2 regions of the Microbulbifer sp. SH-1 genome follow, and region 1 is predicted to be linked to the other one. Evidence: predicted binding sites of a transcription regulator. Region 1 holds the regulator's gene; the other holds the start of a gene.
What was found. Region 1 encodes PhoB, which activates phosphate uptake and scavenging genes when phosphate is short. Its sites were predicted from a motif close to TGTCATAAANNTGTAACA; they were not measured.
Positions count from the first base shown of each region.

Region 2: the regulator PhoB is predicted to act here: its motif matches at 6,192-6,209, upstream of ppk1 (polyphosphate kinase 1).

Region 1 covers NZ_CP046948.1:3,459,232-3,475,076, reverse strand. The annotation lists gene GNX18_RS14245 (chorismate lyase) at 1-371, shown strand, start outside; gene ubiA (4-hydroxybenzoate octaprenyltransferase) at 397-1,284, shown strand; gene phoB (phosphate regulon transcriptional regulator PhoB) at 1,416-2,120, shown strand; gene phoR (phosphate regulon sensor histidine kinase PhoR) at 2,383-3,696, shown strand; gene traF (conjugal transfer protein TraF) at 3,765-4,925, opposite strand; gene GNX18_RS14220 (hypothetical protein) at 5,196-5,555, opposite strand; gene GNX18_RS14215 (DUF938 domain-containing protein) at 5,666-6,268, opposite strand; gene yaaA (peroxide stress protein YaaA) at 6,271-7,050, opposite strand; gene GNX18_RS14205 (DUF4265 domain-containing protein) at 7,122-7,613, opposite strand; gene GNX18_RS14200 (M48 family metalloprotease) at 7,706-8,998, shown strand; gene GNX18_RS14195 (outer membrane beta-barrel protein) at 9,080-9,748, opposite strand; gene GNX18_RS14190 (putative porin) at 9,939-10,739, opposite strand; gene phoU (phosphate signaling complex protein PhoU) at 11,166-11,861, opposite strand; gene pstB (phosphate ABC transporter ATP-binding protein PstB) at 11,886-12,626, opposite strand; gene pstA (phosphate ABC transporter permease PstA) at 12,795-14,087, opposite strand; gene pstC (phosphate ABC transporter permease subunit PstC) at 14,089-15,468, opposite strand; gene GNX18_RS14165 (PstS family phosphate ABC transporter substrate-binding protein) at 15,602-15,845, opposite strand, start outside.
Region 2 covers NZ_CP046948.1:4,325,245-4,341,089, forward strand. The annotation lists gene GNX18_RS17785 (glycoside-pentoside-hexuronide (GPH):cation symporter) at 57-1,442, opposite strand; gene GNX18_RS17790 (endo-1,4-beta-xylanase) at 1,643-2,845, shown strand; gene GNX18_RS17795 (YdiU family protein) at 3,211-4,695, opposite strand; gene GNX18_RS17800 (Ppx/GppA family phosphatase) at 4,692-6,182, opposite strand; gene ppk1 (polyphosphate kinase 1) at 6,357-8,405, shown strand; gene GNX18_RS17810 (hypothetical protein) at 8,467-8,976, opposite strand; gene GNX18_RS17815 (AraC family transcriptional regulator) at 9,052-10,104, opposite strand; gene aceK (bifunctional isocitrate dehydrogenase kinase/phosphatase) at 10,235-11,998, opposite strand; gene GNX18_RS17825 (MarC family protein) at 12,068-12,676, shown strand; gene ybaL (YbaL family putative K(+) efflux transporter) at 12,745-14,469, shown strand; gene GNX18_RS17835 (MFS transporter) at 14,583-15,845, shown strand, end outside.

The DNA of each region.
Region 1 (15,845 bases):
GTCGCGCCCTCGGCCTGCGCGACAAATCCCTCGCCCTCGTGCGCGAAGTTTTGCTCTGCGGTCGCGGCCAACCCTGGGTCTACGCCCGCAGTATCCTGCCTGAGCGCTCCCTGGCCGGCAAACACCGCCACCTGCGCAGTCTCGACAACCGCCCCCTGGGGGAACTCCTGTTCAGCCGATCCGATATGCGGCGCGGCCCCATCGTCCTCAATCAGCTTGCGCGCAATCCCCAATGCCAGCTCGAACAGTTCGCCGACATGGCCACCCGCGCCTGGGGCCGCCGCTCCACCTTCTGGCTCGGCGACAAGCCCCTGTTGGTTGCGGAAACCTTCCTCAGCAGTTTCAATCCCCACAGTCCACCCTCCGCCTGAGGGCTACGCGTTCCGGGAGACACCTATGCAAGTGATCAGCCAACAGATACAACAGCGCTGGCCGCAACTGCTTCCCTACTGGCAGCTGGCGCGCCTCGACCGCCCCATCGGCTCGCTGCTGCTGCTCTGGCCCACCTGGTGGGCCCTGTGGATTGCCGCTGAGGGCTGGCCGGGTCTGCATCTGTTTGCGGTGTTCACCCTCGGTGTGGTCCTCACTCGCGCCGCCGGCTGTGCCGTCAACGACTTCGCCGACCGCAACATCGATGGCCACGTGAAGCGCACCAACCAGCGCCCCCTGGCCACCGGTGCGGCCACGCCGAAGGGCGCTCTGCTGCTGTTCGCGGGCCTGATGCTGGCGGCCTTCCTACTGGTGCTGACGACCAACCGGCTCACTGTACTGTTGTCGCTGCCGGCACTGGCGCTGGCCTTTTGCTACCCCTTTGCCAAGCGCTATACCCACCTGCCACAGGTGGTGCTGGGCGCCGCCTTCAGCATGGGTATTCCCATGGCGTTCGCGGCGGTGCAGGGAGAAGTGCCGGCGGTGGCCTGGCTGATTTTCACCGCGAATCTGCTGTGGACCGTGGCCTACGACACCTTTTACGCGATGGTGGACCGGGACGACGACTTGCGGATCGGGGTCAAGTCCACCGCCATCCTGTTTGGCGATATGGACCGGGTGATGACCGGCAGTTTGCAGGCGATGGTCGTTTTGGCGCTGCTGATGCTGGGCAGCCGGGAGGCGCTGGGTGCTCTGTTTTACTGCGGCGTGGCCGCGGCGACCGGGCTGTTCATCTATCAGCAGTGGCTGGTGCGGAATCGGCAACGGGAACTCTGCTTTCAGGCGTTTCTCAACAGTAATTGGGCTGGCGCGGCGATTTTTGCAGGTATTTTTTTCCATTTTCTAGCCAACTGAACCTACCTTTTGGCGGCGAGGTCGTGATCGCCGCACAGCTGTCATATATTTGTCATTAAAGTGACGTTAAATGGCCACTCTAAGAAAAGTCAGTTAAGTGACAAATTCACCAGCTAGGGTATGGCAGGCAGATGCACAGCAAGACGATCCTCATAGTCGACGACGAAGCCCCGGTCCGGGATATGCTGCGAATTGCGCTGGAGATGGCGGATTACCGCTGCCTTGAGGCGGAGAATGCGCAGGCGGCGCACGCACTGGTGATCGACGAGAAGCCGGATCTGGTGCTGCTGGACTGGATGCTGCCGGATGTTTCCGGGGTTGAGCTGGCCCGCCGCCTGAAGCGCGACGAGCTGACGTCTTCGCTGCCGATCATCATGCTGACGGCGAAGGGCGAGGAAGATCACAAGATCAAGGGGCTGGAAACCGGCGCCGACGATTACATTACTAAGCCGTTTTCTCCGCGCGAGCTGGTAGCCCGTCTGAAGGCGGTTCTGCGTCGCGCGGGGCCGACGACGCCGGAGGAACCGCTGACGGCGGGGGGGCTGGTGCTGGATCCGATCAGCCACCGGGTGACGATCAATGGCCAGCCGGTGGAGATGGGGCCGACGGAGTTCCGTTTGCTGACGTTTTTCCTTTCGCACCAGGAGCGGGCCTATACCCGTACGCAGTTGCTGGACCATGTGTGGGGCGGCAATGTGTATGTGGAGGAGCGCACGGTGGACGTGCATATCCGTCGCCTGCGCAAGGCACTGACCATCGACGGTCACGAGCGCTATATCCAGACCGTACGCGGTACCGGCTACCGCTTTTCTGTACAGACTGTGGAAAGGGTGTAATCCTACTCCGCACGTTTTTTGTGGACTCCGTAGAGAGTCCGGTGGCGGTCGAGCACCGGGCTTGGGTTTTTGAAACCGCTGTGAATACGTCCCTGTACGCTGCGTCGGCAACATCCCTGTTGCCGACGCTTTCAAAAACCCAAGCCCGGCACTCGCCCTTCACTTGAAAACCCGCACTTCGGTTCGGGCATTTCCTTCGTATAAAGTCCGCAGGTCCACTGAGAATAATCAGTGCACCCCAAAACAAGATGGCCCAACCATCATGCTCGATCGCAGTATTGGCGAGTTCTCGCGCTTTATCGTCATCGCCCTCGGCACCACCATTCTCGGTTTTTCGACCGACAACTGGTGGCTGGCGCTGTGCGCCGGCCTCGCCGTGTATCTCGGCTGGCTGCTGTGGCAGCAGAACCAGTTCGACCGCTGGCTGAGCAACGGTCGCCGCGGTCCCGCGCCGACGAGCTTCGGAGTATGGGGGGATATTTCCGACGATTTCTATCGACTGCAACGCCGCCACCGCAAGGAAAAGCAGAAGCTCCATTCCATGCTGCGCCGGGTGCAGGACAGTACCAGTGCGCTGCGCGAGGGGATTGTGGCACTGGAGGATGAGGGCAATCTGGCGTGGTGGAATCCGGCGGCGGGGCAGATGTTGCGCCTGCAGGCGGATGATGCGGGGCAGCCGCTGGTCAACTTCGTTCGCGATCCGCGGTTTGTGGAGCATATGCACAACCGTATGTTCGGGCGCGGTCGCGCGTCGCTGGAGCCGATTACGCTTCCGGCGCCGGGGGACGATTCGCGTATTCTGACCATGGAGGTGACGCGCTTCGGTCAGGATGAGGCGTTGGTGATCGTGCGGGATGTGACGCGACTGCACAACCTCGAGCAGATGCGGCGGGATTTTGTGGCGAATGTGTCTCATGAGTTGCGCACGCCGCTGACGGTGATTGCGGGTTATCTGGAGACGCTGCAGATGAGCGGTCAGGCGCCGCGCAACTGGGAGCGGCCGCTGACGCAGATGAGCGAGCAGACGGTGCGGATGACCGGGCTGGTGAACGATCTGCTATTGCTGGCGCGGCTGGAAACGTCGGAGCGCGACACTGGCCGCGACAGGGTGTCGGTCCGGCAGTTGATGGAGCAGGTGGCCGGTGAGGCGCGCTCACTGAGTGGCGGGCGCCACGAGATCACCGTGGAGTGTACCGAGGACTGCACTATTACCGGCACCGCTGGCGAGCTGCACAGTGCGTTTGCAAACCTCGCCTTCAACGCGGTGAAGTACAGCCCTGACGGCGGGCCGATTGAACTGCGCTGGCGCTTGGATGCGGCGGGCGGGCATTTTTCCGTGAAGGACTGTGGTATCGGTATAGATCCGGTGCATATCCCCCGTCTCACCGAGCGTTTCTACCGAGTGGATGCGGGCCGCTCCCGGGAGAGTGGCGGCACCGGTCTCGGCCTCGCCATCGTCAAACATGTGCTGCTGCGCCACGGTGCCAACCTCACGGTCAGCAGTGTGCCTGGCCGCGGCAGTACCTTCACGCTCAATTTCCCAACGCACAAACTGACCCTGGCCAGCTCGGCCTGAGTGTCTGACCTGAGTGCCGGAAATGCAAAAGGGGCCCGCAGGCCCCTTGCGCAGGCTACCGACAAATCTTACAGATCCAGACCAAACTGCAGAGCTGCGCCGTAGGTGTCGTCGGAGGATTTGATCGCGGACAGGTGGAACTGCACCACGTCAAACGGCGAGAAGCCGATACCCGCTGTCAGCGCGCCATCGTAAGTGTCTTTCAGGTCGTGGCGGTACCCAATCCGCAGCTGGGCCCAATCAAACAGGTCCGCCTCCATACCCAGACGCGCGATCTGTACTTCACCGGCACCTTCGAACGCCTCGATGGAATTCAGGTCCAGATCCGCCAACAGGGTAAATACTTCACCGGTATAACCAAGGCCCGCGGTCAGTTGCGGTTCCAGCTGGATTTTTACCCCACCCTGTATGGTGTCGTAGTCCTGGGCAATGGCATTGCGCAGGGATACACCGCCCTGCAATTCACCCCAGTTGATGGTCGCGCCGAAGTCGATATTGAAATTGCTGTGCTCCAGCATGTAGTCATCGGCGTCGAAGTCGTCGCTGTCAAAGTCCGCGATCGTTTCGAGGTACTCGATGGTTTCAACCCGCTGGTATTTCGGCGTTGCGCCGAGAGAAACCTGGTAACCCCCGAAAGTGAATTGGCGGGCGGCGGCAAAGCCGATTTCCTGCAGGGAATAACCAAACGCGCCGGCTGCGGTTTGCAGGTCACTTTCGTCGAAAATCTGCTCACCGAAGTCTTCCAGCAGCTCCACGTCAGAATCCGCCAGCCGGATCTCCGTCGCCACGAAGACGGACTGGCGAACAAACAGCAGGCCGGATGCCAGGCTGTTGGGAACGGCAATGGTCAGCTGGGCACCGGCATCCACCGTCAGCCGCCCCTGATCCAGTATTTCCAGTTGCGCGAGAATGTAATTCGCATCGTCCTGGGTGGCGGTCAAACCGTCAATGTCGTCGAGAAAGTCGCTCAGATCCTCGCTGGTGTCGAAGAATTCATTCTCGTCGTTGGCAATTGCCCCCACATCTATATTGAGCGCGAAATCGTCGTTTTCTTTGAAATTGGTCAGGGTCGCCGGGTTGATCAGCGCACTGTAGGTGTAATCGCCACCGGCGACGCCGGCGCCGGCCATGGCGCTACCGCGACCGGAAAATACTTCTGCGGCTACCGGTGCCGCCCCCAGAATAGCCCCTGCCGCAACAATGCCGGCAATTTGGTTCTTGGCCCACATAAACAACCAGATCCTTTGTTCGTATCAGTCAGAATAATTTTTGTACACGCCATTAGTCAGAATTATTGGCGGCGCCAAAATAGCCCTAACCACTTGGCGCGACAATAGCTCTTCCGGGTTATTTTGTGACAAACCTCTCATCGAGACTGAGAACTTTATTCATTTTGAGTCCGGAGAGACCGGAGGGTATGGGGCGCCGGGCGTGGGCTCGCACCCGGCGGGAAGCAGACGAGTTCGATAGTGGGGGAAGCCGTGGGAAGGAGCGCTGGATTAATCCAGCTCCTGCAAACTCCGCTCTTCGCCGTCGATGCGATAGTGCGCGGTACCGTCTGCCGAAAGCCGGGTGGCGGACTTTGTAAGAGCTATGTGTACCAGCTTGCGCTCACTGTCGCGGATCAGCAGATGCTCGCGCCCCTCGTCATCCACTGGCAGGCTGCGCCCGCCGGTGAGGCTGTCGCGCAGGGCGCGCAGTTGCGGTACATCGCGGTAGCGGTCCAGGTCTTTGGACAGTTTGTGCTTCATGCGCTCGGATTCGTGCAGGGCCGCGGCGGTCTCGCGGTATTTGGCAAAGAAGAATACTGCGGCAATGCCGGCGAAGATGGCGAGGGTGGTTTCAAACCATGGGGGCATAGTAAAGGGTCCTTGTACTTGTCGATGACTCTGCCTGTAGGAGCCTGCTTGCAGGCGAATAGTCCGGAGCCCGGAAATGTTCGCCTGCAAGCAGGCTCCTACAAAGCGCGTTATCTGATCAACCGCCACACCAGCAGCTGGTTGTTGGCGGGCAGGAAATTGTTTTCGGTTCTGCTGAGCCCCTGTGCTTCAGCGAGCCGGTCCAGCCACTCGAGATCGCGAATCCCCCGCAGCGGGTCCTGCTCTTGCAACTGTTCATCGAAGCCGGCGTTGCCAGGGCCGATATATTCTCCGGCGATTTTCACCGGGCCGTAGACGACCAGCTGGCCGCCGGGCTGCAGAACCTGCGGCAGACGCGCGAAGAAGGTCTCCACCGCACTGGCCGGCATGATGTGCAGGGTATTCGCGGTGAATACCGCATCCACACGCAGCTCCGGCCATTCACCAGTGACATCCAGCGGCAGCGGCGGCGGCAAGTTGTCTGCGGGGCTATTGGCGAGCCACGCCTGCACCTCGTGCAGGTTCTGCGCGCGCTCCGAGGTTTGCCATACCAGGTGCGGCAGTCGCGGGGCAAAGTACACCGCATGCTGACCGGTGCCGCTGCCAATTTCCAGCACCCGGCGGCTGCGCTTTAGCAGGCGCTGCAACTGTTCGAAGATCGGCTCGCGGTTGCGCCCGGTGGAGGGCGCATCTGGCAGTTGCTTGTCCGTCATTGTCACACTGGCTGCTCGTCGCGCAGGAACACCCAGTCGTTACCTTTGGAGTGCTCCGCACTGAAATAGTAGCCGGCAACGTCGAAGTCTTTGAGTTGCTCGGCTTTCTTTACCCGGTTGTCGATGGCCCAGCGGCTCATCATGCCGCGGGCTTTCTTGGCAAAGAAGCTGATCATCTTGTATTGCCCGTTTTTCCAATCCCTGAAATGCGGGGTGACGATGTCTGCCTGCAGGTTTTTCGGCTGTATGGATTTGAAGTATTCCGTGGACGCGAGATTCACCAGCTCACGGCTCTTCAGCGCCTTGAGCTGTTCGTTGAGTGCGGCAGTGATCTTGTCATCCCAGAATTCGTACAGGTTTTTGCCGCGGCTGTTCGCGAACTTTGTGCCCATCTCCAGGCGATAGGGCTGCATCAGGTCCAGTGGGCGCAGCAGGCCGTAGAGGCCGGAGAGCATACGCAGGTGTTTCTGCGCAAAGTCGAAATCGCGCTTGTTCATGGTCTCGGCTCCGAGCCCGGTGTACACATCGCCTTTGAACGCCAGCAGTGCCGGGCGCGCATTGGCATCGGTGAACGGGCGCTTCCAGCTGTGGAAGCGGTCGTAGTTGAGCAGCCCCAGCTTGTCGGAGATTTTCATCAGCGCGGAGATGTCCTGCGGACTCAGAGACTTGAGTTCTTTGATCAGCAGGGCGGAGTCCTTGAGGAAATCCGGCTGGGTGGTGTCCAGTACGGGAATCTCACTCTCGTAATCCAGGGTTTTTGCGGGGGAGATGACGATCAGCATAGCGGTTCAACTACTTGTGGACTTCGTCATCCCGGCGCAGGCCAGGATGACGATTTTGGTATGGGTCGGTTTTATTCCGGTTTTAGGATGTCCTGCCACCAATTGAGCGGCGTCTGCCCATCCACCGGATCATAGACATTGCCGTAATACCAGACACTGTTGGCGCCGTCGCACACGCTGTTGAGGATTTTCTCGATTTCCTCGAAACCGCAGCTCACGTGAATGCTGAACACCAGCAGGCGCGGGCTCTCAAGATCCAGCTCGCCGCCGAGCTTTTCGATCTGCGGGCTCAACTGATCCGAGAGCTTGGCGCTGTCGTCGCGGCAGAAGACCCGTATCGCCAGGTTGCCGGAGCGTTTTACCAGGTCGAATCCCGGTTTTTCCGGGTCCTGGCGGTTGATCTTGATGGTGTCGCCGCTGGCGATGCCCTTGATGAATGCGGGGGAACGCACCAGCTGCACGCTGTCGTCGTCGTTGACCCGCACCTGCAGCCGCTCCACTACCGGCTCGCCATCGGGATTGGTACCAGCAAATAATTCGATAATCTGCAGTGCGCTCGACATAACCTCGCTCCCCGGACTGTGTACAATATTCAACCTTGAACCCGGCCCGCAGGGCCATATCAAAAGACCGAGCATTATACAGGGAGTGATCCATGATTCGTCGCTCAATCGCAAAACGGCTGCTGGCCACCGCTGTCGCGGCCTCCGTAACTGCCGGAATCGTTGGCTGCGCGGTCAACCCGGTGACTGGCAAGAAGGAACTGTCGCTGATGTCCCAGAGCCAGGAGGTGGCGCTGGGGGTTGAACAGTACCCCAAGGCCCAGCAGACCCAGGGCGGTGAATACCTGGTCGACCCGGCGCTGCAGTCCTATGTCAGCAGCGTAGGCCACAAGCTGGCCAAGGTCTCCGACCAGCCGCAGCTACCCTACGAATTCGTAGTACTGAACAACTCCGTGCCAAACGCCTGGGCGCTGCCGGGCGGCAAGATCGCGGTAAACCGCGGTCTGCTGGTGCTGCTGGAGGATGAGGCGGAACTCGCCGCGGTGCTCGGCCACGAAATCGTGCACGCCGCCGCGCGTCACTCCGCCGCCGCCATGTCGCAGCAGCAGATTCTCGGCGCTGGCATTGCCATCCTCGGCGCTACTACCCAGAACACCGGTTACGGCGATCTGGTTTCGCTCGGCAGCCAGTTCGGCGGTTCCGCCTATATCGCCAAGTATGGACGCGACAACGAGCTGGAGTCAGACCGTTACGGCATGAAGTACATGGCCGCCGCCGGCTACGATCCGCAGGGCGCGGTGCGCCTGCAGCAGAAGTTCGTCGAGCTGTCCAAGGGCAGTCAGTCCGGCGGCCTGGATGCATTGTTCGCAAGCCACCCACCGTCGCAGTCGCGGGTAAATGCCAATGTCGAGCACGCCAAGAAACTGGCGACCGGCACCACTAACCGCAGCCAATACCAGAAGGCCATAGCACAACTCAAAAAAGACGCGGCTGCGTACAAGCACTACGACGACGCCGTGGCCGCGGTTCAGAAAAAGGAGTACGACCGCGCACTGACTCTTACCCGCCAGGCGCAGAAACTGCAGCCGAAAGAAGCGTCTTTCTATGCGCTGGAAGGGGATCTGCTGGCGCAGAAAAAACAATATCAGGACGCGCTTGCCTCCTACGAAACCGCCGTACAGAAAAATCCGACGCTGTTTTCCAACTGGCTGATGCGCGGCATGCTGAACGCACAGCTGAAAAACTACACGGCTGCGGAACGCGACCTGCAGCGCTCAACCCAGTATCTCGCCACACCGCACGCACACTATTACCTGGGGCAGGTGTACGAGCAACAGGGCAATACCAAGAGCGCCCTGAGCCAGTACCAGATTGCCGCCCAGGACAGCGGTGATATCGGCACCAAGGCACAGGCGCGGGTGCAGGCGCTGGGTAGTAACGGCTAAAGCGGAAACAAAAAACGCCACCAGAACGGTGGCGTTTTTGCTAAGCCCGCTACGGAATATAAGCGGGTAACGAACGGCAAATCAGAACTGGATGCCAAGTGACAGGGTAGTAGTGCTGGGATCGACATCCTCGGATTTGTAAATGGTGTGGTCCAGACTGAGCATCCAGCCAGCTGTCCGATAGGTACCAATGATTCCGTAGTAACCATCGTCGCCGTCAACACTCGCGGACTCGTCTGCCGAGAATTCCTCTGCCAATATATTGCCGTAGGAATCATAGAACCTGAAGGTTTCGTCCAACTGGATTCGCGCTTCATTTTCCCAAAAGTGGATACCACCTTTCACGCCGAAAGAAAACGGGCGATTGACATCGGTAGACAGCACAGCGCCTAGCGATTTCGTTGATCCGGAAAGCGTTGTTGTACCAGACAGCTGCACTTCAATGCCGTCATAATACAAATCCCCGTAGGAACCGCTATCTCGCAGCTTGGAATCACCCCAATCAAGATAGCTGCCTTCTACGGCGATAAACGGCGTCAGTTGATACCCCAAGGTGAAATTAAACCCGGTGGCATTATCAAATTTTTTGGTGGTTCCGAATTCGTCTTCGAGAAGCTCTTCTACTTCACCAGCATCTGGATCTGTTGATGCAACACCAAACTTCAAATACCAGGTGTTCTCCTGCGCTGCACTATTACTGGCCGCGAAGATGGATAACGCAAATAGTGTTCCCAGACCCAAGCCTTTCATTCAAATCCCCTTTGATTGTTTCGTTGTTGGATAAGGCGGCGGGATTCTATGCAAGTGTGTCGCAGCGCACAATAGTTGCGAAATTACACGCTATTACAGGAAGGGTTTGAGAGGTGGGAGGAAACGAATGTCAAAGCGACAACCTTCGGCGATAGCCAATAGCAGCCAGCACCGAAGGTTTTAGGGAAAATTACAGCTGAACGGTTACACCGATGCTGAAAATATCCAACTCGTCAAAATCGCGGTTGGAGGCGTAGCCCACCTTAGCCGCAACATTGCGGTTGAAGAAGTGGGTAGCATCCACGAAATAGGAGTCGTTTTCTGCGTAGCCACCACCGATGGAGGTGTTTTCGTTGAAGTAGAACTCTACTTCACCACCCCAGAACAGGTCTTCACCCGCATTGTCTGTCAGGGTAACACCTGCAGTCAGGTACTGACCGCCGGACAGAGCGGTGAAGTACTTGGAAGACACACTGCGGTAATCGAACTCATCATCCACTTCGGCGGTAAAACCAATGTAGTCGGTGCCGCTCAGCTGGTGGTTGTATTTGGCGCGGGCGAACAGGACGGTGTCTTCATCTTCCGGTTTCACCGCTTCTACTTCCGCGAGGAAATTCGGAGTGAACAGGAAGCCCACACCGGCGCTGTAGTTGGTGGAGAAATCATTGTCCTCAAGCTCACCAAACAGTTTCCACTGACCGGTATAGTATTCGCCACCAATGTTCAGTGTGTCGGTGTCATTGCCTTCTGCATCGATGTAGCTGAAACCACCGTAGATGTTGCTCACCGGCAGAATGTAGTTGAATTCTTTGCGCGGACCCAGGGTATTCAGGGCACCGAAGTAGTACTGCGACTGAACGCGCAGGGTATCGACATCGAAATTGCCGTAATCTGCTGACGTGTAATCAGCGTCGGTGAAGGAGTTGTACTGTTCTGCGGAAGCAATGGCAGAAACCAGCATGAGAGGAAGTGCTGCAAACTTGAACTTCATGGAAGTGTTCCCTGTTTAAATTACATCTGTACGTTTGAATCAGTACTTTCGTACCCGTACCCGCTGTTTGCCCTTCCGGGCAAATGCGGCGCGGATTCTAAGCAAAGGAAAAACTCAGCGCAACGATAAACGTTAAATGTGACTAACGTCTCAACTGTCACGTGTATCCCGTAATCTGGCTACAAGCGAAATTACAGAAGCCCGCGCATTTTGCGAGGTGGCATCTGAACCGATGCTGAATACGCTGAAGGGGTTTTGGTTATACCAATTCCGGAAAAACGGGGGTAGGCAATTCTCGATTAGGATTGTTACGAATACAAAAGGCCGCAGTAGCGGCCTTTTGTAAAATTATTTCCGATGCGATTGTGCAGATTCCGATTTCTCGATCCGGAAAGCGGAAAAGCCGATGCCCGGTTCAACGCACTCTCAGCGCAGATTTTTCTTGTTGCCGTGGCGGATATCCGCGCCCTTTACCAGATACACCACCTGCTCACAAATATTCTTGGCGTGATCACCGATTCGCTCCAGTGAGCGCAGGGTCCACAACACGTTCATCACCCGCGAAATACTGCGCGGGTCCTCCATCATATAGGTGACCAGCTCGCGGATCGCGCTGCGGTAATCCATGTCCACCTGCTCGTCTTCCGCCAGCGTCTTCAGCGCGGACTCCACATCGAAGCGGGTGTAGGCGTCGAGGGCGTCGTTCATCATCTTGCGCACGGCGTTGGCGATGTGACGGATCTCGGTGTAGCCGCGCGGCGCGGTGCCCTCGTCGGTGAGCGCAATGGCCATTTTCGCGATCTTGCTGGCTTCATCGCCCATGCGCTCCAGGTCGCGGGCGATGCGGATCACCGACATCACCATGCGCAGGTCGGACGCCGCCGGCTGGCGTTTGGCGATGATCAGGGTGGCGTGCTCGTCCAGCTCCATTTCGCAGCGGTCGATTTCCTCTTCCACCTGCAGCACCTTTTCCGCCAGCTCGCTGTCGGCGTTGGCGAGAGCATCTACCGCGTCCGCCACCTGGCGGGCGACAAGGCCACCCATTTCCAGCATTTCCGTCTTGAGGCTCTCGAGATCCTCGTTGAACTGGCGGGAGATGTGTTGATCGAAATGCATGTCCATATTCTCTGTGGGCTCCCCCCAACCTTAGCCGAAACGGCCGGTGATGTAGGCTTCGGTGAGTTCGTGCTCGGGATTGGTGAACACGGTCTCGGTATCGTTCACTTCCACCAGCTTGCCGAGGTGGAAGTAGGCAGTGCGCTGACTTACCCGTGCGGCCTGCTGCATGGAGTGGGTGACGATGGCGATGGTGTAGTTCTCGCGCAGCTCGTCAATCAGCTCCTCGATACGCGCGGTGGCGATCGGGTCGAGTGCGGAGCAGGGCTCGTCCATCAGAATCACTTCCGGGCTCACCGCAATCGCGCGGGCGATACACAGGCGCTGCTGCTGACCGCCGGAGAGGCCGGTGCCGGGTTTGTCCAGGCGGTCTTTCACCTCGTTCCACAGACCCGCGCGGCGCAGGCTGTTCTCGACGATTTCATCCAGTTCCGCGCGGCGGCTGGCGATGCCGTGGATCTTAGGACCGTAGGCGACATTGTCGTAAATGGACTTGGGAAAGGGGTTCGGCTTCTGGAACACCATGCCGACGCGCGCGCGCAGCGGTACCACGTCCACCTTCGCGCCGTAAATGGGGTCGCCGTCGAGGCTCAGCTCGCCCTCCACACGACAGCCCTCAATGGTGTCGTTCATGCGGTTCAGGCAGCGCAGAAAGGTGGATTTGCCACAGCCGGACGGGCCGATCATCGCCACCACCTGGTTGCGACCGATATCCAGGCTCACATCGTGAATCGCCTGGGTCTCGCCGTAAAACACATTGACGTTGCGCATACGCAGCTTGGCGTCGTCACAGAAGGGGCTGCCGACGGTTTTGATGTCCGCTTTGGTGTTCACTAAATTCTGCTCCGCGGTTGAGTCGCCCACGGCTGCTGCCGGGCCCGCATTCAGGGTCATGGTACTCATGGCTTGTTCTCGCTCGCTATCTTACGCGCTTTCGCTTCACCAGCGGCGCTCAAGTTTCTTGCGCAGCCACACTGCGCAGGTGTTCATGGTGATCAGCACCGCCAGCAACACCATGATGGCGGCGGAGGTGCGCTCCACAAATGCGCGCTCCGGGCTGTCGGCCCACAGGAAAATCTGCACCGGCAAAACCGTGGACGGGTCGGTTATGCCGTGGGGCACATCGACAATAAACGCCACCATACCGATCATCAGCAGCGGCGCGGTTTCACCCAGCGCCTGCGCCATACCGATGATGGCGCCGGTCAGCATGCCGGGCATCGCCAGCGGCAGTACGTGGTGCAATACCACCTGCATGCGCGAGGCGCCCATACCCATGGCCGCCTCGCGGATCGACGGGGGCACCGATTTGAGCGATGCGCGGCTGGAAATGATGATGGTGGGCAGCGTCATCAGCGTCAGCACCAGGCCGCCCACCAGCGGCGCCGAGCGCGGCAGTTCGAAGAAGTTGATGAAGATGGCGAGACCCAACAGACCGAACACGATGGACGGTACCGCGGCGAGGTTGTTGATGTTCACCTCGATCAGGTCGGTCCAGCGGTTTTTCGGGGCAAACTCCTCGAGATAGATCGCCGCCGCCACACCGATGGGGAAGGACAGCACCAGGGTCACCAGCAGGGTAAACAGCGAGCCCACCAGGGCCGCGCGGATACCCGCCTGCTCCGGCTCGCGGGAATCGCCGTTGGTGAAAAAGGTTTTGTTGAAGCGCTTTTTCAGTTCACCGGAATCGCGCAGCGCGTTGATCCACACCGCCTTCTGTTCGGAGGTGCGACCGAGGAAGCCGTCCTTGCTCTTCGACAGGCTCTTCACGTAGGTGTCGACATCGTCGTCCGCGTTGACCCATACGGTTTCGCTCTGCCCCAGCAGTTCCGGGTTGTTCTGCAGGCGCTCGCGCAGGTCGAAGCCGGCACCGCTGGAAACCAGCGAATACAGCTCGCGTTTTTCGGATCGCCCGGTCACATCGGGAAAGCGCTCGCGCAGGGCATTGCGGATCACACCGTCGAAATTCGCCCAGGCGAGACTCTCCTGGTCCACCTTGTCGATGCCCAGCTCCGCCGGATCGTAATTCACCTGCAGCTGGATCTGCGACTGTACGAAAGCGCTGCTGCCCTTGCTGATGATGTCGGTAAACAGCACCAGCACTGCCAGCACACCAAAGGCAATACTCGCGATACCGAAACCGCGGAATATTTTTTCCTTGCGATGGCGACTGGCAAGCCTTGCAGCGATGCGCTCGCGCACCTGTTTCTGTGTCAGGTTGGTTTGGGTCAGATCAGTCATACTGTTCCCGGTATTTTTTCACGACGTGCAGGGCAATAAAGTTCAGAATCAGCGTGCTGATAAACAGCATCAGACCGAGCGCAAATGCCGCGAGGGTTTTCGGGCTGTCAAATTCCTGGTCGCCCACCAGCAGGGTCACGATCTGCACGGTGACGGTGGTAACGGATTCCAGCGGATTGGCGGTGAGATTGGCGGCGAGGCCCGCGGCCATCACCACGATCATGGTCTCGCCGATCGCGCGGGATACCGCCAGCAACACGCCGCCGACAATGCCGGGCAGGGCCGCCGGAATCACCACCTTGCGCACGGTTTCGGATTTGGTGGAGCCGAGGCCGAGGGCGCCGTCGCGCAGGGACTGGGGCACCGCGTTGATCACGTCATCGGAGAGGGAGGAGATGAACGGGATGATCATCACCCCCATCACCAGGCCGGCGGCCAGCGCACTCTCGCTCGACGCCTCGAGCCCGACGGACTGGGCGAGGTCGCGAATAAACGGCGCCACAGTCAGCGCGGCGAAAAAGCCGTACACCACCGTGGGCACACCGGCGAGGATCTCGATCAGCGGTTTGGCAAAGGCGCGCACGCGGTTGCTGGCGTACTCGGCGAGGTAGATCGCCGACATCAGGCCCACCGGCACCGCCACAAACATGGCGATGGCGGACACCATTAGCGTACCGGTAAACAGCGGCACCGCGCCGAAGGCACCGCTGGAACCCACCTGGTCGGCGCGCATCGCCATCTGCGGGCTCCAGTGCAGGCCGAACAGGAATTCGGTCACTGGCACCGCCTGGAAAAAGCGCAGGGATTCAAACAGCACCGACATCAGGATGCCGACGGTGGTAAAGATAGCGGCACAGGCGCACATCAACAGGATGACCCGCAGTACCTTTTCCACCTTTTCCCGCGCGCGCAATTCCGGGGTCACCCGCATCAGCGCGTAGGCACCAAGGCCGACGGCCAGAATCAGAATCAGCGCGGTCTGCAGCCACTGACCGCTCTGGCGCAGGCTGTTCAGGTGCGCGGCGGCGGCGGCGAGTTGCGGCGTGGACTCGCCCACGAGACTGCCGGCGGCGAGGTTCTGGATCTGCGCGTACAGCAGGTTCTGCCCGGACAGGGTCTCGGGCCGGTCAGCGACACCGCCCAGCACCAGCGCGCGGATGATGGCATCGTCGAACGCCAGCCACACGCCAAGGATGACCAGCGCCGGCAGCCCGCACCAGAGCGCGGTGTGCACGCCGTAATAACTGGGCAGGGAGGCCAGGCTGCGAATACCGCCGCGACTGCGGGCGGCGCCGATGGCGCGGCTGAAGCCGGTGCCATAGGCCACCAGAATCAGCAGCAACAGCAGGGCGAAGAGAGTGGGAGTCTGCATCGAATCGCTCGGTTGTCGGTTTTGCCGGCCATTATCCGGTCTTGTGTCGGCAATTTATATGGAAACGGCCAGACTCCCTGTTTGCAGAAACGGGAGCCTGGCCGGCAATTCCATCTACCTCGTTGCTGCCAGATTATTTGACGGCGAGGTTGGTCAGGGCGTTCAGCTTGCGCACATCGGTGGCCACCTGCTGGCGCTTGCTGTCGTGCAGCGGGATCATACCCTTGTCCGCCAGATATCCGTCTTCACCCCAGGCGCGCTCGTTGGTGAATTCTGCCAAGAACTGCGTGATGCCGGGCACCACGTCCACGTGGGCTTTTTTCACGTAGATGAACAGCGGGCGGGAAACCGGATAGCTCTGGTCGGCGATGGAGTCG
Region 2 (15,845 bases), 870 kb from region 1:
CTTCGTCACATTCTTACGTCACATTCTGTTATCGCCATTTGCGGCGGAACATGGGATTAGTTGGAAACTGCGTTTGCAGTATCGGGAGAGTCGGCCGCGTTTTCAGCGCGCATGCCGGTTGCCATAAAAACATTGGTGAGCCGGTAATTGCGGAACAGCGCCATGGTGATCAAGGTGCAGACCACCGGGCCCGCGGCGTAGATCAGCACGATGCCGTCGAGGGTGCGCTCGCTCTGCTCGGCGTTCGGCACATAGTCGAAATAGCCCAGCAGCCAGCCAGCACTGGCACCGCCGAAGGCGAGGCCAAGCTTCAAGGCCATTAAATGTCCGGAGTAGGCCATGGCCATTTTTTTCGGGTGGCCTTTGCTGGCAAACCAGTCCACGGTGTCTGGCACCATGGAGAAGATCAGGGGAATAGCGATCATATGTACGAAGTTTGCGGCCATGGCGAGTGCCAGCGCCAGGTACACCTGATCCCTTCCCAGTGGCAGCAGGGCGGCATGAGTGACAATCACCCCGATCATTGCCCAGTTGAACAGGCGCGCCTTACAGAAGCGCTTGGTGAGAAAGTTGGTGCTTACCGCGCCGGCTACACCCGCGAGCATGGGCAGGGTGACGAACATGCTGACCAGGCTCTCTGACTGGAAGTAGTAGGTCACGTAGAAAGGCGTCACCGCACCCCGCATGGCGACGAGTACCAGCAGGAAAAAAGTCGCCGCAGCGATGATCGCCCACTGGCTGTTGCGGAACAGGTTGAAAAAATCCCCGGCGAAGTTCTTCGCGATATTGCCTTTCGAGTCGGCCACCGTGTCCGGCGCAACCCGCTCGCGGGTGCTCCAGAAGCAGATAAAAAAGCACAGCGCCGCAATCGCGGCCATGACCGCCATGGCCATCTGGTAACCAAAGGCCTTGTCGCCCTGGCCGAGCAGATTCACCAGCGGCAGTGTCAGTGCGGACACCAGCGCACCGCCCACCATGGCCATGGCAAAACGGTAGGACTGAATAGACGCGCGCTCGGTGGTGTCTTCGGTAATCACACCGCCCAGGGCGGAATAGGGAATATTGATGGCGGTATACACGGTCATCAACAGGGTATAGGTAATGTATGCATAAACCAGCTTGCCGTTCTCGCCGAGATCCGGGGTGGTAAATGCCAGTACGGCAAGGCCCGCATAGGGCAGTGCCATCAGCAGCAGATAGGGCCGGTAGCGTCCCCAACGGGAGCGGGTGCGGTCTGCCATGCCCCCTACCAGCGGATCGGTGATACCGTCGAATATCCGCACCACCAGCAGCAGCGTGCCCGCGGCAGCGGCGGAAATACCGAACACATCGGTGTAGAACACCAGCAGGAAATTGATCACCACCTGGAACACGATGTTGCTGGCGGTATCGCCCAGGCCGTAGCCGATTTTTTCGCGAATGCTGATACTGGATGTGCCCATGGCGGCTTCTCTCACTCGTTATTGTTTTTTATCGTTGTCTTTTCTGGTGCTTACGCTGGATTTCGTTGCTTAATCATAATAGTCTCGGTGACTATAACACAGCATCAGGAGCTGTCTAGCCTTTTGCGACCGCTGCTACACCGCTCCGTACAGACTAAAAAATAAACAAAAGAATAAAAAGGTGAAATAGAGGTAGGAAAATGAAAAAAACAACGATGATGAACCAGCAGCGGCGATTGTTCCTGCGCAGCGCCTTCACTGCCGCCGGTATAGGCCTGGTACTGGGCAGCGCGAGCCCCAAACGCCTGCTGGCGGAGGCACTTGCCGGCCAATCCGGGGCTTCAGCACCGGGGCTGGGTGCCCTGTTCGGCGGTGACTTCAAGGTAGGCACTGCGCTGTCCAACAACACCCTGCAGGCCCAAAACCCTGGTCTGGAAGCTCTGGTGGCGCGCGAGTTCAGCGCCATCACCGCGGAAAATGCGATGAAATGGGAAGAGGTGCACCCGCAAGCGGATGTTTGGGACTGGCAGCGTGCTGACCACTTCGTAGACTTCGGTCAGCGCCATCAGATGTACACCATCGGCCACACCCTGGTGTGGCACTCGCAGATGCCGGAATCGGTCTTCGTCGACGGCCACGGTCGGTTGCGCAAGCGCAGTGACATCGAGCAGACCATGGAGAGTCACATTGCCGCATTGGCAGGGCGTTACCGCGGCAAAATCCAGGCGTGGGATGTCGTCAACGAAGCGGTCACCGACGACGGCCAGTGGCGCAAGAGCCACTGGTACAACGCCCTTGGGGAGAACTACTTTTCCCGCGCCTTCCACCTCGCCCGCGAGGTCGACCCCAATGCAGAGCTGCTGTACAACGACTACAACATGACGATCCCGGCGAAACGGGATTTTGCCCTGGAGCAGATCGTAAAATTCCGCAAGCAGGGTATGCCGGTTCACGGTGTGGGTATGCAGGCGCACGTACATTTGAGTGAGCCCGCCATCGCCAAGATCGAAGCCAGTATTGAGGCCATTGCCGCTGCCGGTCTCGATGTGCATATCACCGAGCTGGATGTGGATGTGTTGCCCCAAGCCTACGACTACATGGGTGCGGAGATTTCCACCAACTTTGCCTACTCGGAAGAACTCAATCCTTTCCCCGAGCAGTTGCCGGAAAAAATCGTCGATGAACTGGCGGCGCGATATGAATCCCTGTTCAAACTTTTCCTGAAACATCGGGACAAGGTTCGTCGGGTTACTCTGTGGGGCACTACGGATGCGGAATCCTGGAAAAATGATTGGCCTGTGGTTGGGCGGACCAATTACCCGCTGATTTTTGATCGGGATGGCGAGCCGAAGAAGGCGTATTACGCTGTTGCGGGTTTGAAAGTTGCGGCTAAGTCCAGTTGAGTCAGGGCTTCGTAGTTACTGCGTGGCGGCGCCGCTACCGGGTGCTGCCTTGCCAGACACGCCGTGAACCCATCCCTGGGGGCTCTTCCGCGAGGTCCCTCTCGCGGAAGGTCTGGCAAGGCAGCACCCGGTATCGGCGCCTCGGCGGATAGTCCAGATTTCTACACAACCCGAAAAGAACTTTCGCTGTTGACTAACGAAGACTTGAACTTCAAATCGAAGGTGGAGTGCTGGGGATGCGTTTTTGAAAGCGTCGGAAACAGGGACGTTTCCGACGCAGCCTACAGGGATGTATGCATGGCGGTTTCAAAAACGCATCCCCAGTGCTCTACCGCCACCAAACGAAAATAAAACGGACCCCAAAATCAGGACGAACAACTGATGGGCAAATGTTTACCCAACTCAGTGGGAGCAGCCGCCCAAGATTCAAACCCGGGATGCTCATCAAACGGCGTCTGCAACAAATCAAAAAACGTCCGCAAAGGCTGAAAATCCCCGGCCTCAGCGGCTTCAATCACCCGCTGCGCCAGATAATTCCGCAATACAAACTTCGGATTCGTCCGCAACATATCCCGGCTGCGCTGCTCCGGGGAGCGGCTCTCCTTCTGCAGCCGTTGGTCATAGCGGGAAAGCCAGCTCGTCAAAGCCTCGTGCTGCGAAGGTGAAACAAGCTCCTCTAAAGCAGTAGCCGGACGCTCCCCGCAATAACGGCTCAGCGCGCGGAAAAACAGCGAGTAATCCACCCGCCCCGATTCCAGCAGCTCCATCAGATCCGCGCACAGCTGCTGATCGCCCTCATCCTCAAGGGCAAGCCCAAGCTTGCGCCGCATCAACCCCGAGTAAAACTCAATCAACAACGGCTGATACTGGCCGAGACAATCCTTCAATGTCTCCACATTCAATAGAGAAGAAAACGCATGGGCCAGCGCATTCAGGTTCCACAGCACCACCCCCGGCTGCGCATCAAACGCATAGCGGCCCGTGTGGTCCGAATGGTTGCAGATAAAACCCGGCTCATAATCGTCGAGGAAACCGTAGGGACCGAAATCAAATGAATCCCCGATGATCGACATATTGTCCGTATTCAAAACCCCATGGGCAAAGCCTACCGACTGCCAGCCCGCAACCAGCTCCGCACTGCGCTTCACTGTAAACCGCAACAGCGCCTCCGCCTGTTCCTGCACAGGCTTATCCACAAATTCTGGCAGAAACTGCGCACACACAAACTCCACCAAACGGTGCTGCGCCTCCAGCTGGCGGGTGTAGAACAGATACTCGAAATGCCCGAAGCGGATATGGGAGCGAGCCACGCGTATCAGCGCGGCACCGGTTTCCAGTTTCTCCCGCGCCACCGGCTCCTGACTTCCTACCATACACAGCGCGCGGGTGCTGCGGATGCCGAGTGCCGTCAGCGCTTCGCCGGCAAGATACTCGCGGATGGTTGAACGCAGCACCGCACGGCCGTCGCCAAACCGGGAGTAGGGCGTCTGGCCGGCACCCTTGAGATGCAGATCCCAGCGCTTGCCGTTGCGCTCAACTTCACCCAGTAACAGCGCGCGCCCGTCGCCAAGCTCGGGGTTGTAACTGCCAAACTGGTGACCGGTGTATTTCATTGAAAATGGCACGCTGCCCGGGAACAGTTTTGCACCGCTGCCAAGCAGCGCCCAGTCCGGGTTGGTAGCCTCGCGCGGGTCGATTCCGAGCAGTTCCATCACCGTTGGATTGACGTGGATGACGTGCGGGTTCTGCAGCGGAGTCGGGGGAAGTGACGTGCCGAACACCGGTCCGAGATCGGCGTAGTGGTGTTGCAGCTTCAATTGATCGAGTGACAGGAAATTGGAATCGCTCACGAGCCACCCAGTGTTAGTTTGATGTTTTTTTCCGCCCAGCATTCTACTTCGAGTTCCAGAAGATCTTCGATTGCCGGATTGTCGTACAGCCAGTCGGAGGGGATTTCCAGCCGATAGCCCGGGCCATCGGCCGACAGCGCGAGCCCGTCGATGGGGCGGTCCATATGATCCCGGTGCACGATGCAGGCGAGGCGCAGGCACAACAACAGGTCGTTGTTTGGATGAAAGCCGTAGTGCTCCTGCACCGCCTTGATATCACCGCGCTGGTTGCGCACCAGGTACGCCAGGTTTTCCTGCTCGCTGCGACTGAACCCCGCCATGTCCGCATGCTCGATCATAAAGGCGCCCAGCTTGCGGAAATTACTGTGGGAAAGCGCGAGACCGATCTCGTGCAGATCTGCCGCCCAGCGCAACATGCGGCGCTGGCTTGTCACCGAGTGCGGATTCAGCTGGCCGAAGAACTGCAGCGCAGTGTTGGCCACCCGCTTCGCCTGATTGCGGTCGATTTCTCCCTTCTCCATCAGGTTGGAAATGGTGTCCGCGCGACGGTCTCCGCCGTGCGCGCGGCCCGCGAGATCGTGGACGATACCCTCGCGGATGGCAAATGGCGAAACGTGCATGACTTCAATGTCCAGTTCGCGAAAGATACCGTGCAGAATCGCAAGGCCGGCGGCGAATACCGGGCGGCGCTGTGGTTCGAGGTGAGGCAGATCGATGGCAGCCACTGTTTTGCAGTTGGCCACCCGGTCCGCCAGCTTGTCCAGATCGCGGCGGTGAATCGGCAACAGCTCGCCGTCGTTCAGTACCCGCGCGACAGATTTGATGGTCCCGGAGGCGCCGATGACCAGGGCCTCGTCGGCCATGTGTCGCAGCTCCTGCAACTCCGCCTGGGCGGCGCGACGGGCGCGCGTGAAACTGTTGCGTTTCCCCAGGTCGATTTTGCCGCTGTCAAAAAAGCGACGGTTGAATGCCACGCACCCGACATTTACGCTCTGCAGTTGTCGAGGGCTTTCCACGCCGCGCACAAACTCCGTGGAGCCGCCGCCGATATCCACCACACAGCGCAGCCGCGGCGGACCTTCGGCGGCGGCCATAACGCCGGAATAGATCAGCCGCGCCTCCTCGATACCGGAAATGATCTCAATGGGGGCGCCCAGGATAGCCTCGGCGGCCTCGAGGAACCCATCCGCCTGGGTGCTGGCGATGCGCAGGGTATTGGTGCCCACGATGCGCACATTGTCGGCGGGTAGCCCCCGAATCACCGGCGCGAACCTTCTCAGTGCTTCCAGCGCGCGTTCCGCGACGTCCGGCGCCAGGTTGCGCTCGCTGTCGAGCCCCTCGGCGAGGCGCACCATGGCGCGGTCCGTGTGCAGGCGCACCATGCGCTGGTCGCGGAATTCTGCCAACAGCAGGTGAAAGCTGTTGGAGCCCAGATCCAGCGCTGCATAGCGCTCGTTGCCCGCGTCCGCGTTGTTATCCATTGTCATGTTTTTTCTTGTCAAATACCTGAAACAAAAATGTAGCAAACTGCGCAGCCATCACCTTGTCACTAGCGTGTCCATATAAACTTGAAAACGATAGAAGCCGCATTCCCAATTGGCGTCGAATCCCCGGCTGAGTCCGGGGCTGGCGAACGACTTGCAGAAGAAGCACCGGAAAGTATGGCAAAAGACATCCCCCTGTATCCCAAAGAGCTGAGCTGGCTCTCGTTCAATGCCCGGGTATTGCAGGAGGTCGAGGACGAGAGGGTGCCCATCATCGAGCGGGTGCGCTTTCTTGGCATCTTTTCCAACAATCTCGACGAATTCTACCGCGTTCGGGTGGCCGATGTACGGCGCCTGGCCACGTTTGCCAAAGGCGGTCGCCAGAAGGAGCGCTTTGGCGAGCTGCTGGGGAGTATCAACGAAAAGGTGCTGCGCCTGCAGGCCCGCTTCGGCAATGCCTACAGCAAGGTGCTGAAAGATTTGGGGCGGCACAATATCCATCTGATCAACGAGCGCCAGCTTACCGATAACCAGCGCGTGTACGTAGAGGAATTTTTCCACCGCGAAGTGTTGCCGGAACTTGAACCCTTTTTCATTGATGATCGTGAAACCATGCCGCTTCTCAACGAAGCGAGTATTTACTTTGGCATTTACCTGGAGCTGGAGGACGGCAGCCTGCGCTTTGCGGCGTTGGAAATTCCCACAGACATCCTGCCGCGGTTTATCGCGATTCCGCACCGGGAGAAAAAGCACGAAAAAGTCTACATTGTTCTCGACAACGTGATCCGCGCCTGTCTGGTGGATGTGTTCCGCTATGTAATGCCCATTAGCAAGGCGTCTGCCTACACCTTCAAAATCAGCCGCGACGCGGAACTGGAACTCGGCGAACACGTGACGCAGAACATCGTAGACCGGGTGGCGAAGTCACTGAAAAAACGCAAGCAGGCGGAACCGGTGCGGCTTGTGTACGATTCCACTATGTCCGAGGCGCTGCTGCAGCTGATCAAGAAAAAGCTCAAGATGGGCAGCTACGACAGCTTTACTCCCGGCGGTCGCTACCATAATTCGAAAGACTTCATGAGCTTCCCGGCAGACAGCCGCCAGCACACCTACCGCCGTATCACGCCGCTGCCCACCCTGCCGGACAGCGCCAATATCTTCGCCTGGCTGCGCGAGCGCGATCGCCTCTGCTATTACCCGTATCACGACTTCCGCGTAATCACCAAATTGCTTGCCTCCGCAGCCATTGACCCCAAGGTGCGGGAAATCCGCATCAACCTGTACCGGGTGGCGAAAAACTCGCGCGTGGTCGCCGCACTGGTCAACGCCGTGCGCAACCAGAAGCTGGTGACCGCGGTAGTGGAACTCCAGGCGCGCTTTGACGAGCAGGCCAACCTGCACTGGTCCAGTGAGCTGAGCGATGCCGGTGTGGAAGTGATCTATGGGGTGCCCGGTCTCAAAGTGCACTGCAAACTCATCTCCATCGTGCGTGAAGAAGACGGTCGCGACCGCTATTACAGCCACTTCGGTACCGGAAATTTCAACGAGAGTACCGCGCGTTTTTACTGCGATTTCAGCCTGCTCACCGGCGACAGCAAACTGGGCGAGGACGCTTACCGGGTATTCGACTTCATTAAGCAGTCTCACCGGCAGCCGGACTACCACCACATCTGGGTTTCCCCTCACTCCAGCAGACCAAACCTGCTCGCGGCCATAGATCGCGAGATTTCCGCAGCGGTGGCCGGCAAGCCGGCGGACATCTTCATCAAGTGCAACAATCTGGTGGACTCGGAGGTGATTGAGCGTCTGTATCGCGCGGGAGCCGCCGGTGTGCGTGTGCGGATTATCGTGCGCAGCATGTGCGCACTGATGTGCCAGACCCAGGGCGTCTCCGACAACATCGAAGTGATCAGCCTGGTGGACAAGTTTCTTGAGCATGCCCGGGTATATGCGTTCCACAACGCGGGGGAACCCAGGGTGTACCTGTCCTCCGCTGATCTGATGACGAGAAACCTGGATCACCGGGTGGAGGTGACCTTCCCGCTGCTGTCGGCGGAGCACCGCAAGACCGTGTTGGATATTCTCGAGCTGCAGTGGCAGGACAACCAGAAAGCGCGGCTGATGGACGCGGACCAGAGCAACAGCCTGATTGCCAATCGCCATAGCAAACGCAACGTGCGCTCACAGGATGCAATTTATCGGTATTTAAAAAAGCGGGAGGTTTGATCGGAGAAGAACCTGCGGCGAGCCACAAGCAACACCTTTATGGAACGCTATATTTTGCGTGCTAGTTCCTACTGAAACCCACCAGCTTCCCGTTCTCAAACGAAAAGCGGTAGCGCTCGCCAACCTTCAGCCGCTCCTTGCAGCGGGATTCAATGGTGATGCGAGGGAACTGGGGGGTGACCACCCAGGTGGTAAAATCGCCCTCCGCTCCACGTTTGATCAACCAGTAATGATCGCCGTGCTGACAGGTTCCACGCGCCTTGCAATTGTCATAACCCCACACAAACGCGCGCACATCGTATTTGCTGGGCAGGTTCGCGGCGGGTTGGAAAGGGTGCTTGGGGTCGTTGGTGAAAGTGTAGAGATCGTCAAATTTCAGCAGCTTGAAATTTTTGGCGCGCACGTCGCAACCAACGGCATGCAGCGCTACCCCTGCCGCAGTTTCAGGGGGGTTGGAATTGTGGTTCTTGGGTTTGCCCTCCATCTCACTGGGCAGATAACCGCAACCGCTCAGAGCCAGACTCCATAGCGCCAGCGTCACACACAACCCGCCACAGGCGAAATACCGCACGTGCAACCTCCATCGGAACCAAACCGCTTTTCTAACTATAGCCACTGTTGCGCTCCCGACTGCGGGCAGCGGGGCTTACAGCGCAATGCTGTCGCCTCTTAGATCGCTGGTGGTCTTTCCGCTCCAGTTTTTTACCGCCCGGCGCAGGCTTGAGGCGCAGGAAAAGCCGGTGTAGCGTGCAATTTCTTCCACCGCCAGGCAGGAATTGCGCAGATGGTGCAGTGCGATTTCCATGCGGATCTCGTGCAGCAGACCGCGAAAGGTGACGCCATCGGCCGCCAGCCGGCGTGAGAGGCCGCGCGGCGAAACCTGCAGCTGCTCGGCAACCTGCTGTAGCTCCAGCCGCGGGTTGAAGTGTGAGCGCATGTGCCAGCGTACCCGCTCGGTGAAACTGAAATGCTCCGCAAAGCGGTCCAGCTCCTGCTCGCACTCTCGCTGCAGGCGCTCATAGGTGCGCCGGCGCATGGGGCGGAACGGTGTGAACACCAGGTCGATACTGCCGGAAATGGTGGAAGTGTTGCCATCGAACTCAAGGGACTGGCAGGGAAGCCTGTCGTAAAACTCGCGATCGGCCGGGCGCGGCTGGTCCAGGCGCACGTGGATTTCCGGGTCTTCCACCGACTTGTTCCCGCACTCGTCCCAGATGCGCAAGGTAGTGGCGAGGCGGAACTGGCGCAGGAAATCCCGCAATACCGGATCGGCATCCTGCGATGTGGAATAGTTGAGAGGTTCCACCACCCGGTTGCCGCGGTCGAGATAACTGTTGGAGCGCGCGGCGTGCAGCGCGTAAAAAGGCTGTACCGTCACCATGTAGCGGCGGAAGGATTCGGCAATATCCTTGAGGCTCGGACTGCACTCGATCATGAATCCCATCGGACCCCAGAAACTCCAATGAAACCTGAGACCGACGATCAATCCGAGTTGGGGGTGAGCGCATTGTCGCACGCCATTTTGCAGCAGTACCCGCCATTGGCTGTAGCTGATGCGGGCCTCCTGCAGATCGAACAGGGCGGGTGTGATGCCGGTGCCCTGGAGCAGGGTGCTCTCGCTGGCGCCGAGTTCGCGGAAGACCTCGATGAATCCGAGCGGATGGCGGTGCAATGGAATAAGGCGTGTGTCGTAATCCATAACGGCTCCCAGAATTATTATTATTGCCGGGAAAAATAGTGCGTTATCACGCGCGCTGATGGCGCGCGATAACCACCTGTGTCGCTATTTGTACTGATTCCCCGACGCGCCTACAAGCCGGTAGATGTATTTAGTGTGACGTACGTTTGATCGGCAGGCGGCGGAAGCGCACCTTGCGACGGTAGGGGAAGGTGCTTTCCACGCGACCAGCGCGGATGCGCTCTTGTAGCCGTTGCCAGTAACGGTAGTCGTAGAGGTCGCTGTGCTGGTCTTCAAACGCCTTGCGCGCAATGGGGTTGCCGGAAAAAAACAGGCGGAATTCCTCCGGGAACACATCCGCTTCGGCCACCGTGTACCAGGGGCGGTCCGCCAGTTCCTGCTCCTCGTTTTGCGGCTCGGGAAGCTTGCGGAAATTGCACTCGGTAAGTGGGCAGAGTTCGTCGTAATCGTAAAACACCACGCGTCCGTGGCGGGTCACGCCGAAGTTTTTTAGCAGCATATCTCCGGGGAAAATATTGGCTGCCGCCAATTGTTTGATGGCGTTGCCGTACTCCTCCATTGCCTCGATTGTCTGCTGGTCGTCCGCTTTATCGAGGTACAAGTTGAGTGGTTCCATGCGCCGTTCTACATACAGGTGCCGGATGATCACCCATTTATCGTCCAGGTGCAGCTTACTCGGCGCCAGCTTTTGCAGCTCTGCAAGCAGTTCATCGCTGAAACGGTTGCGATAAAAAATAAAGTTGGTGTATTCCTGGGTGTCCGCCATGCGCCCCACCCGGTCGGCGCGGGATACGAATTTATATTTTTCCTTGACGATTTCCTCGGTGACGGTTTTCGGTGCGTCGAAGCGGTCCTTGATTACCTTGAACACCACCGGATAGGACGGAAGCGTAAACACGCTCATAACCATCCCCTTGATGCCGGGAGCAATCACAAACTTGTCATTGCTCACTTTCATGTGCGCGAGGATATGGCGATAGAACTCGGTCTTGCCGTGCTTGTGGAAGCCGATGGAGTTGTACAGCTCGGACTTTTCCTTGAGTGGCATGATGGTGGAGAGGAAGCGCACAAAGCGCGAAGGAATTGGCGCGTCCACCATGAAATAGGAACGGGTGAAACTGAAGATGATACTGGCGGAGTCGTTGTTATAAATAAGGGTGTCAACAAACACCTGGCCGCGGCCGTTGTTCAGGCAGGGCATAATCAGCGGGATCACTTCGCCGGCAAACATCAGGCGTCCCACCAGATAGGCCGCTTTGTTGCGGTAGAACACGGATTCCAGCATGTCCACCCGTAGCCGCTGCTCGTCCTCCTCCGTTTCCAGTTTTCCCGCCAGTGGACCTGTACGCAGGGCGTCGCAGATATGGTCGAGGTCGCGCTGCAGGTCTTCCCAGGGAATGGAAAAACCGTAATCGGCGAGGATGTCCTCGATCATCGCGCGCATTCCGTCGCGGCCGCTGTAGCTGATGTAGATACTGTAATCCCGCAGCGGTTTTTCATCCGGGGCGCGGGAGGACTTGACGAAGATATGGCTGTCGTGGATATGCGCGTGTTGAAACTGGCTGCAGAATACCGAGTTGAAAAACGTCTCGGCGATTTCGTAATTGTTGTTGTTGGCGATCAGCTGCGCGTACGTTTCCTTGGCCTGGCCCCACAGCTCCAGTTGTGTGGTGTCTTTGCTGGTTACCGAGTGCACCAGTTTTAGCACCTGGTTCACTTTTACCTTGTACAGGTCTATGCGTTCCTTGTTGGCCTCGTGCACACCGGGCCAGGCGGCGGTTTCAAAACGCGCCTTGGCGCCCAGGGTAATATTCTGGAAATCCGCGAAGTAGGCATCAAAGCCATTGAGAATGGTTTTGGCAATGCGCCGCGCTGTCGGGGAATGATTTGTCATGCACTAGACTCAATTAGATCGGCTTTCATACTATACAAGGGATGTTAGCACGGGCACTTGGGGTCTCACTTGAACGATTGGATCAGCAGCTTTGTCTTTTTCTTTGCGGTAATTGACCCGGTGGGTACCCTGCCGGTGTTTATTGCCGTGACCAGTCGCCACGAGGAGTGGCAGCGGCGCAAGATTGCCATCCTCGCGGTGGCGGTGGCCACGGGCATCCTGCTGTTCTTCCTGTTTGCGGGCCAGTTCCTGCTGGAAGTGATTGGCGTGCCGCTCTCTGCCTTCCAGGTAGCGGGGGGAATCGTGCTGTTCCTGTTTGCGTTGACCATGATTTTTGGCGAGGGCAAGCCAGAGCAGGAGGTGGGCATCGTGCGCAGCGGGCATGAAACCGCGATCTTCCCCCTGGCGATCCCATCCATCGCTTCCCCCGGCGCCATGATGGCGGCGGTGGTGCTGACGGATTACCATCGTTTCGATCCTATCCATCAACTCGATACGGCTAGTGCGATGCTGGCGGTATTGGGGATTGTCCTTATCCTGCTACTTGCCTGCAATTGGATTTATCGCTGGATTGGCGATGCCGGTGCCAGTATCGTGAGCCGGGTCATGGGGCTGATTCTCGCATCGGTGGCCACCACCAATGTGCTGTTAGGCATCCAGCAGTTTTTCATTGTGTGATTCGAACCCAGCGGTAACACTGCTTCGAGTCTGTTAATCAAGCGGCATTGCGATTGTCGGGGGAACCTTTGCATCACGATATTTCTCTGATCACCACCATATCCGTCGCGTTGGGACTGGCGCTGGTGCTTGGTTTTGTGGCTGCGCGCCTGCGTTTACCGGCACTGCTCGGCTACATGATCGCGGGGGTGGTCATCGGTCCGGGTACCCCGGGGTTTGTTGCCGATATGGCGCTGGCACAACAGCTGGCGGAAATCGGCGTGATCCTGCTGATGTTTGGCGTTGGCCTGCACTTTTCCCTGTCGGACCTGATGGCGGTGCGGCGCATTGCCATTGTTGGCGCACTGGCACAGATTGCCGTGGCCACTCTGCTCGGGTTCAGCGTCGCGCGCTGGTGGGGCTGGGACATCGGCGCCAGCCTTGTGTTCGGGCTGGCGCTGTCGGTTGCCAGTACCGTGGTACTGCTGCGGGGGCTGGAGGCGCGCGGCCTGCTGGACAGCGCCAACGGGCGCATCGCCGTCGGCTGGCTGGTGGTGGAAGATCTGGTGATGGTGTTCGTGCTGGTGATACTGCCGGCGCTAGCGGGCTGGCTGGGCGGTAGGCCGGTCGATGCCGGGGGCGACGCCGAAGCTGGCGGTCTCGCGCTCGCCGTCGCGATTACGCTCGGTAAGGTCGCGGTTTTCGTGGCGCTGATGCTGGCGGGTGGTCGGCGGCTGTTTCCCTGGTTGCTGTGGCAAGTGGCGCGCACCGGGTCGCGCGAGCTGTTTACCCTGGCGGTGGTCGCCACGGCCATGGGGATTGCCTATATCGCCTCCATTATCTTTGGGGTGTCGTTTGCGCTGGGCGCCTTTTTCGCGGGTATGGTGCTGCGTGAATCGGCGCTGAGCCATCGCGCCGCGGAGGAATCGCTGCCGCTGCGGGATGCCTTCGCGGTACTGTTTTTCGTGTCCGTGGGTATGCTGTTCGACCCGGGCATGCTGGTGGAGTCGCCGGCGAAGGTGCTGGCGGTGGTGGCCATCATCGTGTTCGGCAAGACCATCGCGGCCTTCGCACTGGTGCTGCTGTTCCGCTATCCGCTTAACACCGCGCTTACGGTATCTGCGAGCCTGGCACAGATCGGCGAGTTCTCATTTATTCTCGCCGCCCTTGGCATATCCCTTGGGCTGCTTTCTGCCGAGGGGCAGAACCTGATTCTCGCTGGCGCACTGATTTCTATTGCGCTGAACCCGCTGCTGTTCAATGCGCTAGAGCCACTGCAGCGCTGGATTCGCGGGCGCTCGTCACTGGCGCGGTTTATGGAGCGCTCTTCGGACCCGCTGGCGGAGCTGCCTATGTCCACGGACCTGCGCAGGCTGACCGGGCATGCGGTGGTGGTCGGTTACGGCGAAGTGGGCTCGCGGGTGGCCGGCGCACTGACGCAGAGCGGTATCTCGGTAGTGGTGGCGGAACAGAACCGCGAACTGGTGGAACAGCTGCGTGCGCGCGGCCTGGCTGCGGTTTCCGGCGATGCGGCGGAGCCAGAGGTGCTGATTCAGGCCCATGTGGCGCGTGCACGCCTGCTGATAGTCACCATCGCCGACACCCTGCGCACCCGGCGGATGATGGAGACCGCCCGCCTGCTGAAACCGGATATCCAGATACTGGCGCGGGCCAGTGGCGACGAGGATGCGCGAATGCTCACCCGCGACGGCGCCGCGCAGGTATTCGTGCGCGAGCAGGAGTTGGCGCGGGGAATCAGCAACAGCGCTATCGAACTGCTCGCGGCTCGCGACGCCACGCAAGACCAGCACTGATTCGGCGCGGCTGCGTTCCCGAGACGCTTGGTCCACCGGCGGGTGCCGGTTAGCATATGGCGAACGTCTGATATCCACAGGCGCCAAATAATAATAGAGAGCAGTAACCCGTGATGAGTACCCGAGGTATTTCCTTCCATCATCCCTTTGCCTTCTGGTTGGGATGCGCCGGCATTACCGCCGGTGTATTGGCACATATCCCCATGTTCATGCACGCCGCGCACATGAACTATCACATGGCGGGTATGCCCATGGACACCACCATGCTGGTGGGGATGGGGTTGATTCCGCTCGGGCTTGTGCTGGCCACATACGGTCTGATGCCGCGTATGTCCGATTTGGCGAGCCCTGGCGACGTACAGTTTCATGTGGCCGATCGCCTCCCGCTCAACCGCGAACACTGGAAGCTGGTGTTGGTACTGGTGGTGACGGTGGCGGTGGATGTGATGAAACCTGCAACCCTGGGCTTCGTCATGCCGGGGATGACGGAAGAGTACGAGATCACCTCCAAAAGTGCCGGCACCCTCGCGCTGGTAGCGCTGACAGGAACCACCTTGGGTTCGGTGATGTGGGGCCTGGTGGCGGACCGTTTTGGCCGCCGCGCGGCAGTGTTGCTGGGAGCGCTGATGTTCATCGGTACCGCCATCTGTGGCGCCATGCCGTCGTTCGAGTGGAACCTCATCATGTGCTTCCTGATGGGCTTGTCTGCCGGCGGCCTGCTGCCGATTACCTTTGCTCTGATGGCGGAAACTATTCCCGCCGCACACCGTGGCTGGCTGCTGGTGGCGCTGGGCGGTGTGGGTACCGCAGGCGGCTACCTGCTCGCCTCCGGGGCTGCGGCCCTGCTGGAACCCATGTTTAGCTGGCGTATCCTGTGGATGCTTGGCCTGCCCACCGGCCTGCTGGTCATTTTTCTCAACCGCTATATTCCCGAGTCTCCCCGCTACCTGGCCGGGCGCGGTATGGCGGGTGAGGCGCGCGCGGTATTGGCGAGATTTGCCGGACAGGGCGGGCAACGGGGCTCCGCGGTTTCTGCTGACGTCGTTGAAGAGACCGTGCCGGCGCAGGCGCCAGGCGGGATAAGGCAGTTGCTAAGTGGTTCCTACGGGGCGATCACTCTGGGGCTTGTTGCCGCGGGACTCGCCTGGGGGCTGGTTAACTTTGGCTTCCTGTTGTGGCTGCCCACCAACCTGCGGGAACTGGGCATTGCGGAGAACGCCGATGCGCTGCTGGCGCGCTCCGCCACCATCGCACTGCCCGGCGTATTGCTGGTGATCTGGCTCTACCACCGCTGGAGCAGTATTTACACCCTGGCGACCTTTATTGCCTTCACCGCCATCGCGCTGCTCGCATTCAGTCTGTGTCTGTGGTTCGGT